DNA from 3 places in the Streptomyces sp. NPDC048291 genome. Region 3 is predicted to be linked to each of the others. Evidence: riboswitches for the same ligand, from Rfam matches in the RefSeq annotation. Region 3 holds a riboswitch; each other region holds the start of a gene.
The links. A riboswitch is a leader RNA that binds a small molecule or an ion and turns the genes downstream of it on or off. The one in region 3 is predicted to bind thiamine pyrophosphate.
Positions count from the first base shown of each region.

Region 1: linked by a shared signal. The riboswitch ahead of thiO (glycine oxidase ThiO) and the one ahead of ACGF5O_RS33915 (thiamine ABC transporter substrate binding subunit) in region 3 are both predicted to bind thiamine pyrophosphate.
Region 2: linked by a shared signal. The riboswitch ahead of thiC (phosphomethylpyrimidine synthase ThiC) and the one ahead of ACGF5O_RS33915 (thiamine ABC transporter substrate binding subunit) in region 3 are both predicted to bind thiamine pyrophosphate.

Region 1 covers NZ_JBICZC010000001.1:555,060-562,552, reverse strand. Annotated here, with positions in the region: gene metF (methylenetetrahydrofolate reductase [NAD(P)H]) at 1-330, opposite strand, end outside; gene thiE (thiamine phosphate synthase) at 485-1,132, opposite strand; gene ACGF5O_RS02420 (Rv2175c family DNA-binding protein) at 1,166-1,531, opposite strand; gene ACGF5O_RS02415 (NAD(P)/FAD-dependent oxidoreductase) at 1,640-2,872, opposite strand; TPP riboswitch at 3,037-3,148, shown strand; gene thiO (glycine oxidase ThiO) at 3,146-4,315, shown strand; gene thiS (sulfur carrier protein ThiS) at 4,312-4,524, shown strand; gene ACGF5O_RS02400 (thiazole synthase) at 4,530-5,324, shown strand; gene pknB (Stk1 family PASTA domain-containing Ser/Thr kinase) at 5,588-7,493, shown strand, end outside.
Region 2 covers NZ_JBICZC010000006.1:189,277-196,769, reverse strand. Annotated here, with positions in the region: gene ACGF5O_RS17640 (IclR family transcriptional regulator) at 1-488, shown strand, start outside; gene ACGF5O_RS17635 (SsgA family sporulation/cell division regulator) at 588-1,025, shown strand; gene ACGF5O_RS17630 (YibE/F family protein) at 1,190-2,803, opposite strand; TPP riboswitch at 2,875-3,052, shown strand; gene thiC (phosphomethylpyrimidine synthase ThiC) at 3,045-4,847, shown strand; gene ACGF5O_RS17620 (hypothetical protein) at 4,966-5,835, opposite strand; gene ACGF5O_RS17615 (metallophosphoesterase) at 6,017-7,093, opposite strand; gene ACGF5O_RS17610 (LacI family DNA-binding transcriptional regulator) at 7,349-7,493, opposite strand, start outside.
Region 3 covers NZ_JBICZC010000013.1:277,424-284,916, forward strand. Annotated here, with positions in the region: gene ACGF5O_RS33900 (cytochrome P450) at 97-1,341, shown strand; gene ACGF5O_RS33905 (VOC family protein) at 1,379-2,167, shown strand; gene rlmN (23S rRNA (adenine(2503)-C(2))-methyltransferase RlmN) at 2,234-3,340, shown strand; TPP riboswitch at 3,365-3,472, shown strand; gene ACGF5O_RS33915 (thiamine ABC transporter substrate binding subunit) at 3,545-4,615, shown strand; gene ACGF5O_RS33920 (ABC transporter permease) at 4,696-6,294, shown strand; gene ACGF5O_RS33925 (ABC transporter ATP-binding protein) at 6,294-7,316, shown strand; gene ACGF5O_RS33930 (LAETG motif-containing sortase-dependent surface protein) at 7,399-7,493, opposite strand, start outside.

The sequences.
Region 1 (7,493 bases), on a different contig from region 3:
GTCCGCGTACTGGCCGATGATGTTGCGCAGTTCGGCGAGCGAGTGGTCGACCGCAGTGAGGTGGGCGACCGGGGTGAGCGTGGTGTCCGCGACGATCTGCTCGGTCTCCCTGACCGTGCCGGCGCGGGTGGAACCGCCGGCGCCGTAGGTCACGGAGACGAAGTCGGGGGCGACCGCCTCGACCCGCCGGAGCGCACTCCACAGGTTCCGCTCACCCTTGGGGGTCTTCGGCGCCGAGAACTCGAACGAGTACGTGGTCTTGCCGGTGGCGAGCATGTCGCGCACGGTGCGTGCGCGGTCAGTCCTGGTGGATGCGGTTCCAAGGGCCATACCCGCAGGTTAGTCAGGGGCGGCCGGTCACCCAACCGCAGTCGGGACATTTGCCCGAATTGTCGACATCTGGTGGACCTCGTGTCCGGATACTGGACAAGTTTCCGGACAGCCGGCCACCACACTGCGGCTGCGGATACGGCTGCCGCTGCGGCTACAGCGCCCGCAGTCGCTTCGCGAACTCGGCCGCCGCCGCGCCCGGGTCGTCGGCGGCGGTGAGCGCGCGGACGACGACCACCCGGCGGGCGCCCGCGTCCAGCACCTGGTCGAGGTTGCCGAGGTCGATGCCGCCGATCGCGAACCAGGGGCGGTCGGTGCCCAGGGCGGCGGTGTACCGCACCAGGCCGAGGCCGGGGGCGGGGCGACCGGGCTTGGTGGGGGTGGGCCAGCAGGGGCCGGTGCAGAAGTAGTCCACGCCGTCCTGCACGGCGGCCTCGGCGGCCTCGGACTCGGCGTGCGTGGAGCGGCCGATCAGGACGTCCGGGCCGAGGATCGCCCGGGCGGCCGGGACCGGCAGGTCGCCCTGGCCGAGGTGGAGCACGTCGGCGCCGGCCGCGTGCGCCACGTCGGCGCGGTCGTTGACCGCGAGCAGCTTGCCGTGCCGGGCGCAGGCGTCGGCGACCACGGCGAGGTGCTCCAGCTCCTCGGCGGCCTCCATGCCCTTGTCACGCAGCTGCACGATGTCGACACCGCCCGCCAGGACCGCGTCCAGGAACTCCGTGAGGTCGCCCTGCTCCTTACGGGCGTCCGTGCACAGGTAGAGGCGGGCGTCGGCCAGCTGGGCGCGGGCGGTGTCGGTCATCGGTGGTCCCCCGTGGTGTCGGTACTGGCTGCCTCAGACGGCGAGCGCCTGGGCGCGGCGCTTCACCTCCGTGCCGCGATTCTCGCTGAGCGCCTGCGCGGGGGTGCCGGGCAGGGTCTCGTCGGGAGTGAAAAGCCACTCCAGCATCTCTTCGTCGCTGAAGCCGTCGTCCCGCAGGAGCGTCAGGGTCCCGGACAGGCCCTTGACGACCTTGTCGCCGTCGATGAAGGCGGCGGGGACGTGCAGCGCCCTGTTCTCACCGCGGCGGACGGCGATGAGCTGGCCCTCCTTGACCAGCTGCCGCACGCGCGTCACCTCGACGTCCATCATCTCTGCGATGTCGGGGACGGTGAGCCAGGCGGGGACGAGAGCATCGATCTTCGTGTCAATCTCGGTCACGGGGTCAAGGGTAGGCGCTTTGGCGGTTCGGCCGCGATGGGTGGGTGTTCGGGTGCGGCATCGTGGGGGCTGGTCGCGCAGTTCCCCGCGCCCCTTACGGGGCTCTGTTCAGCCGTCCGTTGCATCCTTCAAGGGACGTCCGGGGTCCGCCAATGCCTCGGCGTCCATATGGCGCCCCGCCTCGATCAGGCGGCGGCCCTGGGCCAGGTCGCGGGGGCGGCCTACCGCCAGCAGGGCGACCAGGCGGGTTTCGCTCAGCCAGCAGACGCTCCAGGACGGGCCGGCCGGGTCGCCGCGCCACACCAGCCGGTCGGCCGCGGCGTGATGGCCCGCGTACTGCACGAAGCGGCCGAACTGTTCGGACCAGAAGTACGGCACCGGGTCGTAGACGGCGTCGGTCTCGCCGAGGATGTTGGCGGCGACCGTGCGCGGGCCCTGGAGGGCGTTGTCCCAGTGGTGGATCAGCAGGCGCTCGCCGTAGCGGCCGGACGGGAAGGACGCGCAGTCGCCGACGGCGTAGACGTCGGGGACGTTGGTGCGCAGGCGGTCGTCGGCGAGCACCTCGCGGTGTGCGCCCAGCTCGATGCCGGAGCCGGCCAGCCAGGCGGTGGCGGGGCGGGCGCCGATGCCGACCACGACGGCGCCCGCGGGCAGCCGCGAGCCGTCGTCGAGCACCACCGCGCCGGGTTCGACGCCCGCCACGCGCGCGTGCGTGCGCAGGTCGGTGCCGCTGTCCGCGTACCAGGCGGCCATCGGCGCGGCGACCTCGGCGGGGAGCGCTCCCGCGAGCGGGCGGTCGGCCGCCTCGACCACGGTGACCGCGCAGCCGGCCTCGCGGGCCGCGGTGGCGAACTCGGCGCCGATCCAGCCGGCGCCGACGACCACGATGTCGTGCTGCCGGGCGAGCACGGGCCGCAGCCGCTCGGCGTCGTCCAGGGTGCGCAGCAGATGGACGCCGGGCACACCCTCGGTGCCGGGCAGCGTGATCGGTTCGGCGCCGGTGGCGAGGACCAGGACGTCGTAGGGCACCGGTCCGGTCTCGGTGTCCAGCTCGCGGTCGGCGGTGCGCACGCCCAGTGCCTCGCGACCGAGCGCCAGCTCGATGCCGAGCGCCTCGAAGTCGACCTCGAAGGCGGAGCCCTCCGACTTGCCGAGCAGCACGGCCTTGGAGAGCGGCGGCCGGTCGTACGGCTGGTGCGGCTCGGCGCCGATCAGCGTGACGCTCCCGGTGAACCCCTGGTCGCGCAGGGCGACGGCGGTCTGCACCCCGGCCATGCCCGCGCCCACGACGACCACGCGCCGCGTCTGTGACGTGCTCCGTCGCTGCGTCTGCTCGCTCACGTGATCACCATAGACAAGAACGATAGACAACTGACAATGAGTCAGTCAGGGGCGCGGCGGGTGACCTGTTCCACAGCGTCGGCCGCCGCACGCTCGGCTGCGCTGTCCACAGCGCCGGCCGAGGCCGTCTTACAAGGGCCGAGCCCCGCGGGCTAGGGTGGCGGGGAAGCACACGCGGGAGCCCGGACGCACCGGGCTGAGAGGGAGGCTGGCGGCCTCCGACCGTACGAACCTGATCCGGGTCATGCCGGCGAAGGGAGGGGCTGGACGCCCATGTCCTCACGTACGTCCGACGTCCTCGTCATCGGGGGCGGCATCATCGGCCTGGTCACGGCCTGGCGGGCGGCCCAGCGCGGGCTCGCCGTCGCGGTGGTCGACCCCGCGCCGGGCGGCGGGGCCGCGCAGGTCGCGGCCGGGATGCTGGCCGCCGTCACCGAGCTGCACTACGGCGAGCAGACCCTGCTGGGGCTCAACCTGGCCTCCGCCCGCCGCTATCCCGCCTTCGCCGCCGAGCTGACCGAGCTCACCGGCCACGACCTCGGCTACCGGCGGTGCGGCACCCTCGCGGTCGCGCTGGACGCCGACGACCGCGCCCATCTGCGCGAGCTGCACGCCCTCCAGCAGCAGTCGGGCCTGGAGTCCGAGTGGCTGTCCGGGCGGGAGTGCCGGCGGCTCGAGCCGATGCTCGCGCCCGGTGTGCGCGGCGGGCTGCGGGTCGACGGCGACCACCAGATCGACCCGCGCCGGCTCTCGGCCGCGCTGCTGACCGCGTGCGAGCGGGCCGGGGTGGTGTTCCACCGGGACTGGGCCGAGCGCCTGGAGGTGGCGCGGGAGCGGGCCACCGGTGTCCGCACCCGCGCGGGTGACACGTGGGGCGCCGGGCAGGTGGTGCTCGCCGGCGGAAGCCTGAGCGGGCGGCTCGCGGGCGTGCCCGCCGACGTGCTGCCGCCGGTGCGGCCGGTGAAGGGGCAGGTGCTGCGGCTGACCGTGCCCGCCCCGTACGCGCCGTTCCTCAGCCGGACCGTACGGGCCGTGGTGCGCGGCGGGAACGTCTACCTGGTGCCCCGGGAGAACGGCGAACTGGTGGTCGGCGCGACCAGCGAGGAGCTGGGCTGGGACACGGCGGTCACCGCGGGCGGCGTGTACGAGCTGCTGCGCGACGCGCACGAGCTGGTGCCCGGGATCACCGAGCTCCCCCTGACCGAGACCCGGGCCGGACTGCGCCCCGGCTCCCCCGACAACGCGCCGCTGCTCGGGCCGACCCGCCTCGACGGACTGCTGCTGGCCACCGGCCACTACCGCAACGGGGTGCTGCTCACGCCGGTCACCGGAGACGTGATGGCGGAGCTGCTGACCGGCGGCGAGCTGCCGGCGGAGGCCCGTCCGTTCACACCGAGGCGCTTCGGCCCGGTTTCCGACGTACTCGTGGAGCAGACCGCATGAACATCTCCGTCACCATCTCCGTCAACGGGGAGCGCCGGGAGATCGCCCCGGGCACCGCTCTCGACGCGCTCGTACGGTCCCTCACGGCCGCGCCCTCCGGGGTGGCCGCGGCCGTCAACGAGACCGTCGTACCGCGCGGGCAGTGGGCGACGACCGGGCTCGCCGACGGCGACCGGGTGGAAGTCCTGACCGCCGTGCAGGGAGGCTGAGCGCCATGGCCGACGATCCGTTCGTCCTCGGGGGTACGACGTTCTCCTCCCGGTTGATCATGGGTACCGGGGGTGCGCCCAGCCTGGAGGTGCTGGAGCGGGCGCTCGTCGCGTCCGGGACCGAGCTGACCACGGTCGCGATGCGCCGGGTGGACCCGGGGGTACGAGGGTCGGTGCTGTCGGTGCTCGACCGGCTCGGGATCCGGGTGCTGCCGAACACCGCGGGCTGCTACACGGCCGGGGAGGCCGTACTGACGGCCCGGCTGGCGCGGGAGGCGCTGGGGACCGACCTGGTCAAGCTGGAGGTCATCGCCGACGAGCGGACGCTGCTGCCGGACCCGGTCGAGACGCTGGACGCGGCGGAGACGCTGGTCGACGACGGGTTCACGGTGCTGCCGTACACGAACGACGATCCTGTCCTCGCCCGGAAGCTGGAGGACGTGGGGTGCGCCGCGGTGATGCCGCTCGGGTCGCCGATCGGGTCGGGGCTCGGGATCCGCAACCCGCACAACTTCCAGCTGATCGTCGAGCAGGCGCGTGTGCCGGTGATCCTGGACGCGGGGGCCGGTACGGCGTCGGACGTGGTGCTGGCGATGGAGCTGGGGTGTGCCGGGGTGATGCTGGCGTCGGCGGTGACGCGGGCCCAGGATCCCGAGCGGATGGCTCACGCCATGCGGGCCGGGGTGGAGGCGGGGCGGCTGGCCCGGCTGGCGGGGCGGATTCCCCGCCGGTACCTCGCGGAGGCGTCCTCTCCTGCGGAGGGCCTGGCCGTGCTGGACCCCGAGCGCCCTGCGTTCTGAACGCCGGACCGCTCCCGTGCTCGCCCACCCGCGCACCGCCCGAAACCGTTCGCTGGAAGGCCGGGCTCCCCCGTGGGGGCTGAGCACCGTCGGCGGCTGCCGGAAGGGGGAGAAAGCATGCCCGGGGGCCGGGCGTCGTCGGCGGCTGCCGGGCGGTGGGGATGTATTCCAGCCAGGTGCAAAGCGTCACAGGTGCGCTGCAGTCACCCGGGGAAAGCGGTCTCACCTGTGGGGGTGTCAGCCGGTGCTCGTACACTCGCTGGGTGGATACGACCCTTCAGGACCCCCTTGTCGGGCAGGTGCTCGACGGCCGGTATCGCGTCGACGCGCGGATCGCCGTCGGCGGGATGGCCACGGTCTACCGGGCCCTGGACGTCCGGCTGGACCGTGTGCTCGCGCTGAAGGTGATGCACCCGGCGCTCGCCGCCGACGTCTCCTTCGTCGAGCGGTTCATCCGGGAGGCCAAGTCGGTCGCCCGGCTGGCCCACCCGAACGTGGTCCAGGTCTACGACCAGGGGGCCGACCGGTCGTACGTGTATCTCGCCATGGAGTACGTCGCCGGCTGCACCCTGCGTGACGTGCTGCGCGAGCGCGGCGCGCTGCAGCCGCGGGCCGCGCTGGGCATCCTGGAGCCGGTGCTGGCCGCGCTGGGCGCCGCGCACCGGGCCGGGTTCGTGCACCGGGACATGAAGCCCGAGAACGTGTTGATAGGGGACGACGGGCGGGTCAAGGTCGCGGACTTCGGGCTGGTGCGGTCCGTGGACTCCGTCACCAGTACGACCGGTGCCGTGCTCGGCACCCTGTCGTACCTGGCGCCCGAGCAGGTCGAGAACGGGACCGCCGATCCGCGGGTCGACGTCTACGCGTGCGGTGTCGTGCTGTACGAGATGCTCACCGGGGAGAAGCCGCACGACGCGGACTCGGCCGCGGTGATCCTCTACAAGCATCTGCACGAGGACGTGCCGGCGCCGTCCGCCGTCGTGCCGGGGCTCGCCCGCGAGCTGGACGAGCTGGTCGCCCTCGGGACCGCCCGCAACCCCGCGGTCCGGCCGTACGACGCCGTCGCGCTGCTCGCCCTGCTGCGGGAGGCGCGGAGCAGGCTCGGCGCCGAGCAGCTGGACGCCGTACCGCCGCAGGCGCTGGCGGAGGCGCACGACATCGCCGAGGACCGGACCAGTGTCATACCCCGGTCGCTGACCGTGCCCCGGCCGCTGCCCGTCAACGAGGAGGACGAGGGGGTGCTGCGGACCAGCAGGTTCGAGGCGCCGCCCGCCCCCACGCTCGGGTTCGCTCGCGCGGGGGCACCCCCGTCCGACCGGCGGCGCGGGGGCCGTCGGTCCCGGCGCGGGCTGCTGACGCTGGTCGTCGCCGTACTGATCGTCCTTGGCGCGGGCGCCGGCGTCTGGTACATCAACTCCGGGCAGTTCACCAAGGTCCCGCCGCTGCTGTCGAAGACCGAGGCCCAGGCCACCGCGCGGCTGAAGGAGGCCGGGCTCGACGTCGGGTCGGTCGAGCACGCCTACAGCGACACGGTGAAGCGGGGCACGGTGATCAGCACCGACCCGGCGGCCGGCAAGCGCATCCGCAGCAACGACTCGGTGGCGCTCACCGTCTCGGACGGCCCCGAGACGGTGACCGTGCCGGACGTGCAGGGGCGGACGGTGGCCAGGGCCAGGCTGCTGCTCACGGCGGACGGGCTGGAACCGGGCATGGTGACCCGGGAGTTCAGCGAGGACGTGGCCAAGGGGACGGTCATCTCAACCGATCCGGGGGCGGGGACCAAGCGGCACGCGGGGACCGCCATCGCGCTCGTCGTCAGCAAGGGCGCCCCGGTCGACGTCCCGGACGTCACCGGCGACGGCCTGGACGACGCCCGGCAGGAGCTCCAGGAGGCCGGGCTGAAGGTGACGGTGTCCGCCACCGAGGTCAACTCCGAGTACGACCAGGGGCAGGTCGCCCGGCAGACCCCGGCCGGTGACGCGCAGGCCGCCGAGGGCGACACCGTGACGCTGACGCTGTCCAAGGGCCCGGAGCTGGTCGAGGTGCCGAGCGTGGTCGGGGCCACCGTGGACGACGCGACCAAGCTGCTGGAGCAGTCCGGCTTCCAGGTCAAGGAGGACCGCGGGCTGCTCGGGCTGTTCGGCAACACCGTGCGGAAGCAGTCGGTGG
Region 2 (7,493 bases), on a different contig from region 3:
TCGCCCACTGGCGGGATTCGATCGGTGTCCCGGTGTACTACGCCATGTACCGGGACGGCGAGATCGAGGTCATGAGCATCTCCGACTCCCCGGCCGCCCCGGCGGTCGAGGAGTGGGCCGGCTTCCGTGAGACCGGGCACGCGCACGCCGTCGGCCAGTGCCTCCTCTCCCAGCTGGACCAGGACGTCCGCCGCGACCATCTCCGCCGCTATCCCGCGCGGCCCCTCACCCCGTACACGGTCCGTGACGACCAGACACTGCTGCGACGGCTGGAACGGACGCGGCGGATGGAGCCGGTGGTGGAGCGCCAGGAGTACGCACTGGGGACGGTGTGTGCGGCGATCCCCCTCACCGTCGGCACGACGGCCGCCACGATCGCCATCTCCCTCCCCCTCCACCAGGCCGACCGGCTGCTGCCCGCCGTCCGGCAGTTGCAGGCCGAAGTGGGCCGGCACCTGGGGTCCCTGGCCATCGCTATCAGTATCTGAAAACTCACTCCTTGTGATCTCCCGTGTACTTTCAGCAAGATTTGACCACCAGCAAAGGGATAAAACCCGGCCAGTCGGTGTCATATGACGGGGTAGGCAATGCGCGAGTCCGTACAAGCAGAAGTCATGATGAGCTTTCTCGTCTCGGAGGAGCTCTCCTTCCGCATCCCCGTGGAGTTGCGCTACGAGACCTGTGATCCCTATGCCGTCCGGCTCACCTTCCATCTGCCCGGGGACGCCCCGGTGACCTGGGCCTTCGGCCGGGAGCTGCTGATCGACGGGGTGGGGAGGCCGTGCGGGGAGGGCGATGTGCACATCGCGCCCGCCGATTCCGAGGTGCTGGGAGAGGTGCTGATCCGGCTTCAGGTCGGCGGCGACCAAGCGGTGTTCCGCTCCTCCGCGCCCCCGCTGGTCGCCTTCCTCGACCGCACGGACAAGCTGGTGCCGCTCGGCCAGGAGGGCTCGCTCGCCGACTTCGACGCCCACCTCGACGACGCCCTGGACCGCATCCTGGCCGAGGAGCCAAGCGCCGGGTGAAGCGCCACGGCACGGAGCCGCGCGCCGCTCGGCCGGGCCGTGTGAGGACACGCAGGAACGCTTCTGCGCGTCCGTGCGCGGCCCCTGCCGGAATGCTTCTCCTTAGGTGCACCGTCCGCGCCCCCACCTCGTGGACGGCCTTCTCCCGGGCCGTCCACCGCGCCTCACCGCTTGCGGCGCCGCCCCCGCCCGCCGCGCGCCGCGGCCGGCGCGGCCGGCGCGGCCTCCACGGGTACGGGCGTCCCGGCGCCCGGCCGGTCGGCCGACACCACCAGGGCCGCGAGCAGCGTGGTGACCGGAACCGAGGCGACCAGGCCGATCGAGCCGACCAGGGTGCGCACGATCTCCTCGGCCACCAGTTCGCTGTTGGCGACCGTGGCCACACTGCTCTGCGCGATCGAGAAGAGCAGCAGCAGGGGCAGCGCGGCGCCCGCGTAGGCCAGCACGAGAGTGTTGACGACGGAGGCGATGTGGTCGCGGCCGATGCGGATGCCCGCCCGGTACAGCCCGCGCCAGCCCATCGTCGGGTTGGCCTCGTGCAGTTCCCAGACGGCCGAGGTCTGGGTCACCGTCACGTCGTCCAGGACACCCAGCGAACCGATGATGACACCGGCCAGCAGCAGGCCGCTCATGTCGATCGAGGGGTACAGGCCGTGGATCAGGCCGGTGTTGTCGTCGGTGTTGCCGGTGAGCGCGGCCCAGTCGATGAACTCCGAGCCGAGCAGGCCGATCAGGCACAGGGAGACCAGCGTGCCCAGCACCGCCACCGAGGTCCGGGCCGACAGCCCGTGACAGATGTACAGGGCGATCAGCATGATGGCGCTCGACCCGACCACCGCCATCAGCAGCGGATTCGAACCCTGCAGGATCCCCGGCAGGATGAACATGGTCAGCACCAGGAAGCTGACGGCCAGCGCGACCAGCGCCATCACACCGCGCAGCCGGCCCACCACCACGACGGCGAGCGCGAAGATCCCGGCCAGCAGGGCCATCGGGAACTTCCGGGTCACGTCGGTGACCGAGTACTGCAGGTCCTTGGGGGCGGAGGGCTCGTACGCGGCCACGACCTGCTCGCCCTCGTGCAGTTGCCGTGACTGGTCGGGCTGCACGATCTCGGTGAAGGTACGGCCCTTGTCCTTGCCGGTGTCGACCCGGACCGTGGCCTTCTTGCAGGTACTGTCCTCCTCCTTCGAGGACGTGCCGTCGGCTGTGGAGGCGTCGCCGGTCGAGCCGCCTCCGGAGGCGTTGACCGACTTGCAGCTGACCGAGACGACCTTGGTGACCGTCGCCGCCTGCGTCTGGCGGTCGAAGCCGACGCCGGTGCGCTCGTGGGGCGGGGCGCCGCCGGGCCACAGCACCACCAGGCCGACCACGACCGCCGCGGTGAAGGGGATGAGGATCGCCGCGATGACCTTGCGCAGATGCTTGGAGACGGGCGCGGCGGGACCGTGGCTGTGGCTGTGCCCGTGCGAGTGGCCGTGACCGCCGCCGGGCCCGGAGCCGCTCTGGTCGGGGCCGGGAGCGGGCGAGTGGCCCTGGGCCTGGCCGTGGGCCCCGTGGCCCCCGTTGCTCTGGGCCTCGTCGTGGCCGTGGGCATGGCCGTTGTCGTGATGGTGGGCGTGGCTGAGAGCCTGCCCGCGGTCGTACTGCTCGCCCTGCCCATGGGTGTGTCCGTCACCGGCACCAGGGCCCCCGTGGCCGGGTCCGCCGCCCTGCGGGGCGCCGTTGCCGCGCCGCGGGTCTGGGGGCGGATAGGGGTGCTGCTGTGTCGAGGTCACCGCCCGATCATCGCAAGAACGGCAGGGGCCCTCTGTTCACCGCGCCCGAATTGACGCTAGCGTGGAGGCACCTTTGCACACGCGGGAGCTCGGAGCACCGGGCTGAGAGGGCGCTGACCTCCGTATTCGCGATGTTTCACGTGGAACGAGTGATGTTTCACATGGAACGCCGCCCGACGGAAGCCGCTGCGTCGACCGCCGAACCTGTTACCGGGTAATGCCGGCGTAGGGAGTAGGTCTCATGACCAACAAGGACGTACGCACGCCTGCCTTCAGCCAGGACGAACAGCCCGTTGCGGGCGAAAAGTCCCCGGAGGCCGGGAAGTCCATCGGCTGGCACAAGGGGTATGTCGAGGGCTCCCGCCCCGACCTGCGGGTGCCGGTCCGTCAGGTGCATCTCACCAACGGGCAGTCGGTCACGCTCTACGACACCTCGGGCCCGTACACCGATCCGCTCGTCGAGACCGATGTCCGCCGGGGTCTGTCGCCGCTGCGGGAGAACTGGATCGTCGCCCGGGGCGACACCGAGGAGTACGCGGGCCGGCCCGTCCGTCCCGAGGACGACGGGATCAAGCACACCTCGCCGCGCGGTGGCCTGCGCAACCTGGACGCGGTCTTCCCGGGCCGCCCGCGCCAGCCGCGCCGAGGCCGGGGAGGCGAGCCGGTGACGCAGCTCGCGTACGCCCGCCGGGGCGAGATCACCCCGGAGATGGAGTACGTGGCCATCCGCGAGAACGTTTCTCCCGAGGTGGTCCGCGAGGAGATCGCGGCGGGCAGGGCCGTACTGCCCGCCAACGTCAACCACCCGGAGATCGAGCCGATGATCATCGGGAAGCGGTTCCTGGTGAAGGTCAACGCCAACATCGGCAACTCCGCGGTCACTTCCTCCATCGAGGAGGAGGTCGAGAAGATGACCTGGGCGACCCGCTGGGGCGCCGACACGGTCATGGACCTCTCCACCGGCCGCAACATCCACACCACCCGCGAATGGGTGCTGCGCAACTCCCCCGTCCCCATCGGCACGGTGCCGCTCTACCAGGCGCTGGAGAAGGTCGACGGCAGGGCCGAGGAACTGACCTGGGAGATCTACAAGGACACGGTGATCGAACAGGCCGAGCAGGGCGTGGACTACATGACCGTCCACGCGGGCGTGCGCCTGCCGTACGTGCCGCTCACCGCCAACCGCAAGACCGGCATCGTCTCGCGCGGCGGCTCGATCATGGCGGCCTGGTGCCTCGCGCACCACAAGGAATCGTTCCTGTACGAGAACTTCGAGGAACTCTGCGAGATCCTCGCCGCCTACGACGTCACGTACTCGCTGGGCGACGGGCTGCGCCCCGGCTCCATCGCGGACGCCAACGACGAGGCCCAGTTCGCGGAACTGCGCACGCTGGGGGAACTCAACCGGATCGCCAGGCGTTTCCATGTACAGACGATGATCGAAGGCCCGGGCCATGTCCCGATGCACAAGATCAAGGAGAACATCGACCTTCAGCAGGAGATCTGCGATGAAGCTCCGTTCTATACGCTCGGCCCGCTGACCACGGACGTCGCGCCGGCGTACGACCACATCACCTCGGGCATCGGTGCCGCGATGATCGCTTGGTGGGGCACGGCGATGCTCTGCTACGTCACGCCGAAGGAGCACCTGGGCCTGCCCAACCGGGACGACGTCAAGACCGGCGTGATCACCTACAAGATCGCAGCCCACGCGGCCGACCTCGCCAAGGGCCACCCGGGCGCGCAGGAGTGGGACGACGCGCTGTCCGACGCCCGCTTCGAGTTCCGGTGGGAGGACCAGTTCAACCTCGCCCTGGATCCGGACACGGCCCGCGAGTTCCACGACGAGACGCTTCCGGCGGAGCCGGCGAAGACGGCCCACTTCTGCTCCATGTGCGGGCCGAAGTTCTGCTCGATGAAGATCTCCCAGGACATCCGCCGTGAGCACGGCGGGAGTCGGGCCGAGGTCGAGGCGGGTATGGCGCAGAAGTCGAAGGAGTTCGCGGCGGCGGGGAACCGGGTGTATCTGCCGATCGCGGACTGACGGCGGAATCGGGAGCGTGCCGGAGCCCTGGGAGGCGCGGTGCCCGTCGGCCTTCCCCGACACGGTCTCGTGGACCGGGTGTCCGGCCTGCGCCCCCTCGGCGGGGGCGCAAGCCGGGTTATTCCGGCTGGTGTTCCGGGCCTCCGAAGTCCGGGCTGGTGTAGTCCGGGCTGGTGAAGCTCGGGCGGGGGGCGGGTGCGGCGCCGTCGTCGGTGCTGAAGCCGGGGCGGTCGTAGCCGAGACGCGGCATCCGGCCCGCCGGGCCCGAGGGGGCGGTGCGGCGCAGGCCGGCCGTGCCGGAGTCGGCGGCCAGCGCCTCCCGCAGGAAGGGCAGGATGCCGCGTTCCAGCAAGGCGTCCCGCCAGGCCTCCCGGGCCTTGGCCACCTCCCCGCCGGGTTCGCCGTAGGCTCCGGCCTCCAGCGAGGGGCTGTTGCGCAGTGCGGTGAGCAGCAGCCCCGCGCCGGCCATGATGATGGCGGCCGCGGTCACGACGCCGAACACCCAGCCCGCGGTGAGCATGGTCTGGGCGAACGCCGGAGCCGGGTCCAGCATCTTCAGGACGTAGCCGAAGAGCAGGAAGATCGCCGCGGCGGTGCCGGCGAGCACCGGCGCCAGGACCAGGGCGAGGGCGAAGCCCCCGGCACCGGTGGTCTCGGCGGCCTCGCCGATGGTGGTGGCGAGCCCCATCGCACCGCCCGGGCCCGGTTCCGCGGAACCGGAGTCCTGGACGGCGGCCGGGGTGGACCGCGCAGGATTGCGCAGTTCCTCGCGGACCTTCACGTAGTGCTGGTACTCGGTCGCCGCGGCCGCCGCGATCAGTGCGGTGGCGTTGAGCGCCATGGTGCGCAGCTGTTCGGTGTTCAGACGCTGGCCTATACCGGCCAGTTCGGGACGGTAAGGGGCGGAGCGCAGCGCCTCGTCGAGGATCCGCTCGTAATCCTGGCGGTCCTCGCTGTGCAGGTGCTGCGGAACGCTGTTCATGTGCATCCCCCGATGCTCCGTAGGGCTGGTGGCTCGCACGCCGGCGAACCGTCGGGCAGAAACGGAGGGGAGCCTGCTACGGATAAACCGATGGTAGAGCCGTTACGGCACGCGGTGACAGGGGGTTGCCGGAAATTGGGGGTGGCCCGTGTGTGACGTCGGGGGGATGAAACCGCCCGCCTGACGCTCAGGCGTTCAGCGGGAGTTGCCTCACCAGCAGCTTTCCGGCCATGGTCACGCCGCCGTCCATGGCGATGGCGAGTCCGTCGGCGTAGACGTGCGGTCCTTCCACAACGGGGCCGCTGTCCTCTTCGCCCTCCTCGGAGCCGACTTCGCCCAGCAGATAGGGAATCGGGCTGTGTCCGTGAACGATGCGGGTACCGCCGTACGTATCGAGGAGGGAACGGACTGCGTCTGCACCCCCCTCGTCGCGGAAGGAGAAGCGCTTGGTGAACTTGCGGAAGAGATCCCACACCTCGTCCGCGTCATTGCGCGTGATGGTCTCGCGGACCGTGTCGTTGACCGCCTCGATCGAGTCGCCGTAGTCGAGGTAGGCGGTGGTGTCGGAGTGGACCAGCAGGTAGCCGTCGACCTCCTCGACGGCGTCCAGCCGGGCCATCCACTGGAGGTGGTGGTCCTGGAGCCGGTCCATGTCGGTCTTCTGGCCGCCGTTGAGCAGCCAGGCCGCCTGGAAGGTGGCGGTGCCCGCGCCGGAGTTGACCGGTGTGTCGCCGAACCGCTTGGCGCCGAGCAGCAGCAGCTCGTGGTTGCCCATGAGGGCCTTGCAGTAGCCGCCGGCCGCCGCCGCCTCGGCGGACAGCCGCATCACCAGGTCGATGACGCCGATACCGTCCGGACCCCGGTCGGTGAAGTCGCCGAGGAACCAGAGCCGGGCGACGCCCGCGCACCAGTGCCCGTCCGCGTCGATCAGGCCCTGTTCCCGCAGCGCGGCGAGCAGCTCGTCGAAGTAGCCGTGCACGTCACCGACGACGTACAGCGGGCCGGGCTCGTCCGCGGGCTGCGCGGCCGGTTCGACGGGCGTCTGGAGCGTGTCGCCGCGGTTGATGACCGGCAGGTCGCGCTGGGTGGGCGTGTACCCGTCCGGATACCCCTCGGGGTACATGTCGTCGACCGCCGGGACGACGTCACCGGGGTGGGTGCTGGCGGCGTACGGACCGGTCTCGTTGACGTACCCGGGCACCCGGAAGTCGCGCAACGTCGCCGTCCGCTCCGCCTCGGGTCCCTGACCGGCCCCCTGAGTCATCAGACCCCTCCACCATCGCGCCGCATCTGCACCGCTTCGGACTGCCTGGTCGCAGCGGCCCGCGGTGTCGTGGGCCCATCATAGGAATGCCCGTCGCGCCGTGTGATGACCCAGGGGTGGTGAATCCGGGCAGGACTCCAGTTCAGCGTGGCTTTCGCCCCGGTTGGGCAGGGGTTCGACCACCAGCCGACCGGCTGCCGGCCGCCGTCCGACGACGCCCGGCAGCCGTGCCGCCCCGATCTCCGCGTGTCCGTGCTACTCCTCCTCCGGTGCCCGCGGCGGGCTGACCGTGGTGCGCTGCGCGCGTCGCTGGGAGGAGGTACGCACGATCAGTTCGGTCGGTATCACCTGCTCGACCGGCTGGTCCGACTCGACCCCCTCGATCGCGTCGATGAGCAGC
Region 3 (7,493 bases):
GCAGCAGAAATCGCAAGGTCATTCCGGGCGGAGGCAGACTTCCGGTGAGGACGCTGTCTCCTCCGACGTCTCCGCCGACGCGCAGGGAGTGTGCCCATGCCCCTCGACCCGGCTCCGGCCTCCACCCCGTCTCCCGTCCCGCCTCCGCCGCCGGTACGGTTCTGGCCCGTCGACGACCTGCCCGCGCTCGACCCCGACCCGTTCCTGGACGAGATGATGCGCGAGGAGCCGGTCACCCGGATCCGGCTCGCGTACGGCGAGGGGGAGGCCTGGCTGGTCACCCGGTACGAGGACGTCCGCTTCGTCACCTCCGACCCGCGCTTCTCCCGGGAACTGGTCGTCGGCCGCGAGATCACCAGCATGCGCCCGGCGCCGGTGGCCTCCCAGACGGCCGGCCTGCAGTACATCGACCCGCCCGGGCACAACCGGCTGCGCCGGGTCGTCGCCCGTGCCTTCACCGGGCGGGCCATGCAGCGGCTGCGGCCGATGGCGGAGCGCAGGGCCGGCGAACTCCTTGACGCGATGGAGGCGGCGGGCCCGCCGGCCGACCTCATGGAGCAGCTGCACGGCCCCTTCCCGATCGCCGTCATCCGTGACTTCCTCGGCGTCGACGAGAAGGACTGGCACCGCTGGGCGGCCACCGGCGAGGCACTGCTCTCCGCTGGCCCCGACGCCGAGGAACGCGCCCGGGAGGCCGCCAGGGCCACCCGGGCCCGGATCGCCGAGCTGCTGCGGAGCCGCCGCGACGAGCCGCGCGAGGACCTCGCCGGAGTGCTGGCCCAGGCCACCGCGGACGGGGAGATCACCGACGACGAGGCGATCTCCCTGGCCACCGCCATCCAGGTCAGCGGCGGCCACGCGGTCCGCAACAACAGCGGCTCGATGATGTACGCGCTGCTCACCCACCCCAGGCACCTGGACCGGCTGCGCCGTGAGCCGGAGCTGCTCCCCAAGGCGGTGGACGAGCTGTTGCGCTACGTCCCGCACCGCAACGGCGTCGGCATCCCGCGGGTCGCCGTCGAGGACGTCGAGGTCGGCGGCCGACTGATCCGGGCCGGTGACGTCGTCTACAACGCCTACGTCGCGGCCAACCGCGACCCCGCCGTCTTCACCGACCCCGACGACCTGGACTTCGACCGCGCCGACGGCCCGCACATCGCCTTCGGTCACGGCCCCCACCACTGCATGGCCGCGATCATGGCCCGCATGGAGGCCGAGACCATGATCGGCTCGGTGCTCGCCCGTTTCCCCGGCATCCGGCTGGCCGTACCTCCCGAGGAGGTCGAGTTCCAGCGCCAGGGCCTGATCCGCGGACCGCGTACGCTGCCCGTGACCTGGTGACCGGCGAGGGCCGGAGAGGACCGAGGAGAACCCCACCATGCTGACGACCACCTACGTCCCCGGCGCCCCGAACTGGCTCGACCTGGGCACCACGGACACCGACGCGAGCGCCGCCTTCTACTCGGCCGTCTTCGGCTGGCAGCACCGGTCCGCGGGCCCCGAGGCGGGCGGCTACGGCTTCTTCGAGCAGGACGGCGGCACGGTCGCCGGGATCGGTCCGCTCACGGCGGAGGGCGCGACCCCGTCCTGGCGGGTCTACTTCCACACCCCGGACGCCGACGCCACCGCCAAGGCCGTCGAGCAGGCGGGCGGCAGCGTCCGGATCGCCCCGGCGGACGTCTTCGCCTTCGGGCGTGCGGCGGCCTTCGTCGACCCCACCGGCGCGGACTTCGCGGTCTGGCAGCCGGGCGAGACCAAGGGCATGGACCTCGTCGCGGCCCCCGGCAGCCTGGCCAGGACGGAGCTCTACACCACCGACGCGGACGCGGCGAAGGCGTTCTACGAGTCGGTCTTCTCCTGGCAGACGCGGGACGTGCCGATGGGCCCGGGCCTGACCTACACGATCCTCACCCCGGCCGGCGCCGGCCCCGCGGCGGCCCACGGCGGCCTGATGCAGCTGCCCCAGGCCAACCTCGACGCCGGATCCACCCCGGAGTGGCACCCGTACTTCGAGGTCACCGACTGCGACGCCACGTCCGCCAGGGCCACCGAGGCCGGCGCCACCGTCCTCATCCCGGTCACCGAGGCCCCCGGCATCGGCCGCTTCGCCATGTTCCTCGACCCCTCCGGCGCCCTCTTCGCCGTCATCACGACCGCCCGGAGCTGAGCCCCCGGCCCCCGCCAAACCTTCGGTCGCAGGCCACTTCAGTTGATCTGCGACACTGGTAGGGCCATGCCTAATCCCGGAGAACTCACTTTCGTAGCGCCGCGCGGAGCCAAGAAGCCGCCGCGGCATCTCGCTGATCTCTCGCCTGCCGAGCGCAAGGACGCGGTGGCCGAGGTCGGGGAGAAGCCGTTTCGTGCCAAGCAGCTGTCGCAGCACTACTTCGCGCGGTACGCGCACGACCCCGAGCAGTGGACCGACATCCCGGCCGGATCGCGGGACAAGCTGCGGGAGGCGCTGTTTCCCGAGCTGATGACGGTCGTACGGCATCTGTCGACCGACGAGGGGACGACGCGCAAGACGCTGTGGCGGCTGTTCGACGGCACGCTCGTCGAGTCGGTGCTGATGCGCTACCCGGACCGGGTGACGATGTGCATCAGCTCGCAGGCGGGGTGCGGTATGAACTGCCCGTTCTGCGCGACCGGGCAGGCGGGGCTTGACCGCAACCTGTCGACCGCCGAGATCGTCCACCAGATCGTGGACGGGATGCGGGCGCTCAGGGACGGGGACGTGCCCGGCGGGCCCGCGCGGCTCTCGAACATCGTCTTCATGGGGATGGGTGAGCCGCTCGCCAACTACAAGCGGGTGGTCGGAGCGATCCGGGCGCTCACCGATCCGGCTCCGGACGGGCTCGGGCTCTCGCAGCGCGGGATCACCGTCTCGACCGTCGGACTGGTCCCTGCCATCCACCGGTTCGCCGACGAGGGCTTCAAGTGCCGGCTGGCGATCTCGCTGCACGCCCCCGACGACGAACTGCGCGACACCCTCGTCCCCGTGAACACACGGTGGAAGGTGCGCGAGGTCCTCGACGCCGGGTTCGAGTACGTCGAGAAGAGCGGGCGGCGGCTCAGCATCGAGTACGCGCTCATCCGCGACATCAACGACCAGGCCTGGCGGGGCGACCGGCTGGGGCGGCTGCTCAAGGGCAAGCCCGTGCACGTCAATCTGATTCCGCTGAACCCGACGCCCGGTTCGAAGTGGACGGCGTCGCGGCCGGAGGACGAGAAGGCGTTCGTCGAGGCGATCGAGGCGCACGGCGTGCCGGTGACGGTCCGGGACACCCGTGGCCAGGAGATCGACGGCGCCTGTGGTCAGCTCGCGGCCACCGAGCGGTAATCTGAGGGCCGTAGGTACATCTTCATATTCCGACAGGGGAGCGCCACAGCGCTGAGAGTGCGGCAACCGGGCCGCAGACCCTCTGAACCTCGCCCAGGTCATTCTGGGTAGGAAGTTCGGTCTTCACTCAAGCTGTTGCGCCCTGCCCGCACACCGCGGGCAGGGCCGCGTCTCTTCCTGGTCAACCCCAGGAGGAAAACACCAGTGCACACAAGGACCTTCTTGGCCGCGGCCGTAGGGCTCGGTCTCGTCACGCTGTCCGCGTGCTCGTCGTCGTCGGGTTCCGCGGCCGACTCCAAGACCGTCACCCTGGTCAGCCACGACTCGTGGGCCGTCTCCAAGAACGTGCTCCAGGACTTCGAGAAGCAGTCCGGCTACAAGGTCAGGGTCCTCAAGGACGGCGACGCCGGGCAGGCCGTCAACAAGGCGATCCTGACCAAGGACAACCCGCAGGGCGACGTCTTCTTCGGCGTCGACAACACCCTGCTGTCCCGCGCTCTCGACAACGGTCTCTTCCAGCCGTACGAGGCGAAGGGGCTCGACACGGTCGGTACGGCGTACCAGCTCGACGCGGACAGGCACCGCGTCACGCCCATCGACTACGGCGACATCTGCGTCAACTACGACAAGGCGTACTTCAGCAAGCACAAGCTGACCCCGCCCACCTCGTACGCCGATCTCGTCAAGCCGCAGTACAAGAACCTCCTCGTCACCGAGAACGCGTCCACCTCCTCGCCGGGGCTGGGATTCCTGCTCGGCAGCGCCGCGCAGTACGGGGACAGCGGCTGGCAGGGCTACTGGAAGCAGCTCAAGGCCAACGGCGTCAAGGTCGTCGACGGCTGGGAGCAGGCGTACAACGAGGAGTTCTCCGGCTCGGCCGGCGGCAGGAAGGCCGGCGGCGACCGGCCGCTCGTCGTGTCGTACGCCTCCTCGCCGCCCGCCGAGGTCATCTACGCCGACCCCAAGCCGAGCACCGCGCCCACCGGCGTCGCGACCGGCACCTGCTTCCGGCAGATCGAGTTCGCCGGGCTGCTGAGCAACGCGGGGAACACCAAGGGCGGCAAGGCGCTCATCGACTTCCTGGTCTCCAAGGAGTTCCAGGAGGACATGCCGCTCAACATGTTCGTGTATCCGGTGGTGAAGGGCGCGAGCGTGCCCGCCGAGTTCACGAAGTACGGTCCCGCCGCCCAGGACCCCGAGACCATGGCGCCCGACAAGATCGCCGCCAACCGTGACCAGTGGGTCAAGACGTGGACGTCACTCGTACTGAAGTAACCGAAGTAGCCGAAGTGGCCGAAGTGGCGGAAGTCGCCGCAGCGGCCGGTCGGCGTGGGAGCGTGGCGCGGCTCGGGTTGATGCTCGGGCCCGTCGCGTTCTTCGGCGTCTTCTTCGCCTGGCCGGTCGCGGCGATCGTCACGCGCGGGCTGAAGGTCGACGGGGTGTGGCGGTTCGGGCGGATCGCCGACGTCCTCGGCCAGTCCGACATCCGCCATGTGCTCTGGTTCACCACCTGGCAGGCGCTCGCCTCCACCGCGCTCACCCTGCTGGCCGCGCTGCCCGCCGCCTACGTCTTCGCCCGCCTCGACTTCCCGGGCAGGCAGGTGCTGCGGGCCGTGGTGACGGTCCCCTTCGTGCTGCCGACGGTGGTCGTGGGGACCGCGTTCCTCGCGCTCGTGGGCCGGGGCGGCCTGCTGGACGAACTGTGGGGCGTACGGCTCGACACCACCGTCTGGGCCATCCTGCTGGCGCACGTCTTCTTCAACTACGCGGTCGTCGTACGGACGGTGGGCGGGCTCTGGGCCCAGCTGGACCCGCGGCAGGAGGAGGCCGCCCGGATGCTCGGCGTCTCCCCCCTGGCCGCCTGGCGGAAGGTCACCCTGCCCGCGCTCGCGCCCGCCGTGGCCGCCGCCGCGCTGATGGTCTTCCTCTTCACCTTCACCTCCTTCGGCGTGGTGCAGATCCTCGGCGGGCCGACGTTCTCCACCCTCGAAGTGGAGATCTACCGGCAGACCTCCGAGATCTTCGACCTCTCCACGGCCGCCGTCCTCACCCTCGTCCAGTTCGCCGCGGTCGGCGCGATCCTCGCCGTGCACGCGTGGACCGTACGGCGGCGGGAGAGCGCGCTCAGGCTGGTGGACCCGGCGGTGACGGCCCGCCGGCCGCGCGGCGCCGGGCAGTGGGCGCTGCTCGGCGGGGTCCTCGCCACCGTCGCGCTCCTCCTCGTCCTGCCGCTGGCCGTGCTGGTACGGCGGTCGTTCGACGGCGGGTTCGGGTACTACCGGGCGCTGGGCGACGCCGACGGCGGGACCTTCCTGGTCGCGCCGATCGAGTCGGTCGTCAACTCGCTGCAGTACGCGGTCGTCGCCACCGCCGTCGCCGTGGTGATCGGCGGCCTCGCCGCCGCCGCGCTGGCCCGGCGGGACGCGGGGCGCCTCGTACGGGGCTTCGACGCGCTGCTGATGCTGCCGCTCGGGGTGTCCGCGGTGACCGTCGGCTTCGGGTTCCTGATCGCGCTCGACAAGCCGCCGCTGGACCTGCGCCAGTCCTGGATCCTCGTCCCGCTCGCTCAGGCGCTGGTCGGTGTGCCCTTCGTCGTGCGGACCATGCTGCCCGTGCTGCGGGCCGTGGACGAGCGGCTGCGGGAGGCGGCGGCCGTGCTGGGCGCCTCGCCCTGGCGGGTGTGGCGGGAGGTCGATCTGCCACTGGTGCGGCGGGCGCTGCTGATCGCGGCGGGGTTCGCGTTCGCGGTGTCGCTGGGGGAGTTCGGGGCGACCGTGTTCATCGCGCGGCCCGACAACCCGACCCTGCCGGTCGCCGTGGCCCGGCTGCTGTCCCGTCCCGGTGATCTCAACTACGGCCAGGCGATGGCCCTTTCCACGATTCTGATGGTGGTGTGCGCCGTGGCCCTGCTGGTCCTTGAGCGGCTGCGGACGGACCGGACGGGGGAGTTCTGATGCCGCTTCTCGAACTGGAGCAGGCCACCGTGCGGTTCGGCGGGCGGGCCGTGCTCGACGCCGTCGGCCTGGAGGTGGCCGAGCACGAGGTGGTGTGCGTGCTCGGGCCGAGCGGGAGCGGCAAGTCGACGCTGCTGCGGACGGTGGCGGGGCTGCAACCGCTCGACTCCGGGCGGGTGTTGCTCGACGGCGACGACCAGGCGCGGATGCCGGCGCACCGGCGGGGCGTCGGGCTGATGTTCCAGGACCACCAGCTGTTCCCGCAGCGGGACGTCGGCGGGAACGTGGCCTTCGGGCTGCGGATGCGTGGCGCCGGGAAAGTGCAACAGGCCGAGCGGGTGGGTGAGTTGCTGGAGCTGGTGGGGCTGCCGGGGGCGGCCGGCCGGGCCGTCGCCGGGCTCTCCGGCGGTGAGCAGCAGCGGGTCGCGCTCGCCCGGGCCCTGGCGCCCCGGCCCCGGCTGCTGATGCTCGACGAACCGCTGGGTCAGCTCGACCGCTCGCTGCGGGAGCGGCTCGTGGTCGAACTCCGGGAGCTGTTCGGGCGGTTGGGTACGACCGTGCTCGCCGTGACGCACGACCAGGGCGAGGCGTTCGCGCTGGCCGACCGGGTGGTGGTGATGCGGGACGGGCGGATCGCCCAGTCCGGCACGCCGCTCGACGTCTGGCAGCGGCCCGCGGACGAGTTCGTCGCCCGCTTCCTCGGCTTCGGCAACGTGGTCCCGGCGACCGTCGAGGGCACGGTCGCGGTGACGCCGTGGGGGAAGGTGCCGGTGCCCGAGGGCTCGGCACAGGGCCCGCGGACGCTGCTGGTACGGCCGGCGGGCGTACGGCTCGTCGCCGCCGACGCGGGGCTGCCCTGCACGGTGGCCGCCCGCACCTTCCAGGGCACCCATGTCACCGTCCACCTCCAGCCCCTGGACGGGCCCCGTCTGGAGGCCGCCTGCGCGCTGCGGGCGGCGCCGGAGGCCGGGGACGCGGTGGGCGTCGAGTTCGACGCGGCGGAGACCGTCGTACTGGACTGAGGGATTCCGCGGTACGGCCGAGGCCCGTCCCCCGGGGATACGGGGACGGGCCTCGACGGTGTACGTACGGGTGAGCGGCGCGTCAGTTGCCGCTGTGCGCCCCACGGCGGCGCATGCCGAACCAGACGGCTCCACCGCCGACCACCACGAGCGCGGCGGCGATACCGGCGATCAGGC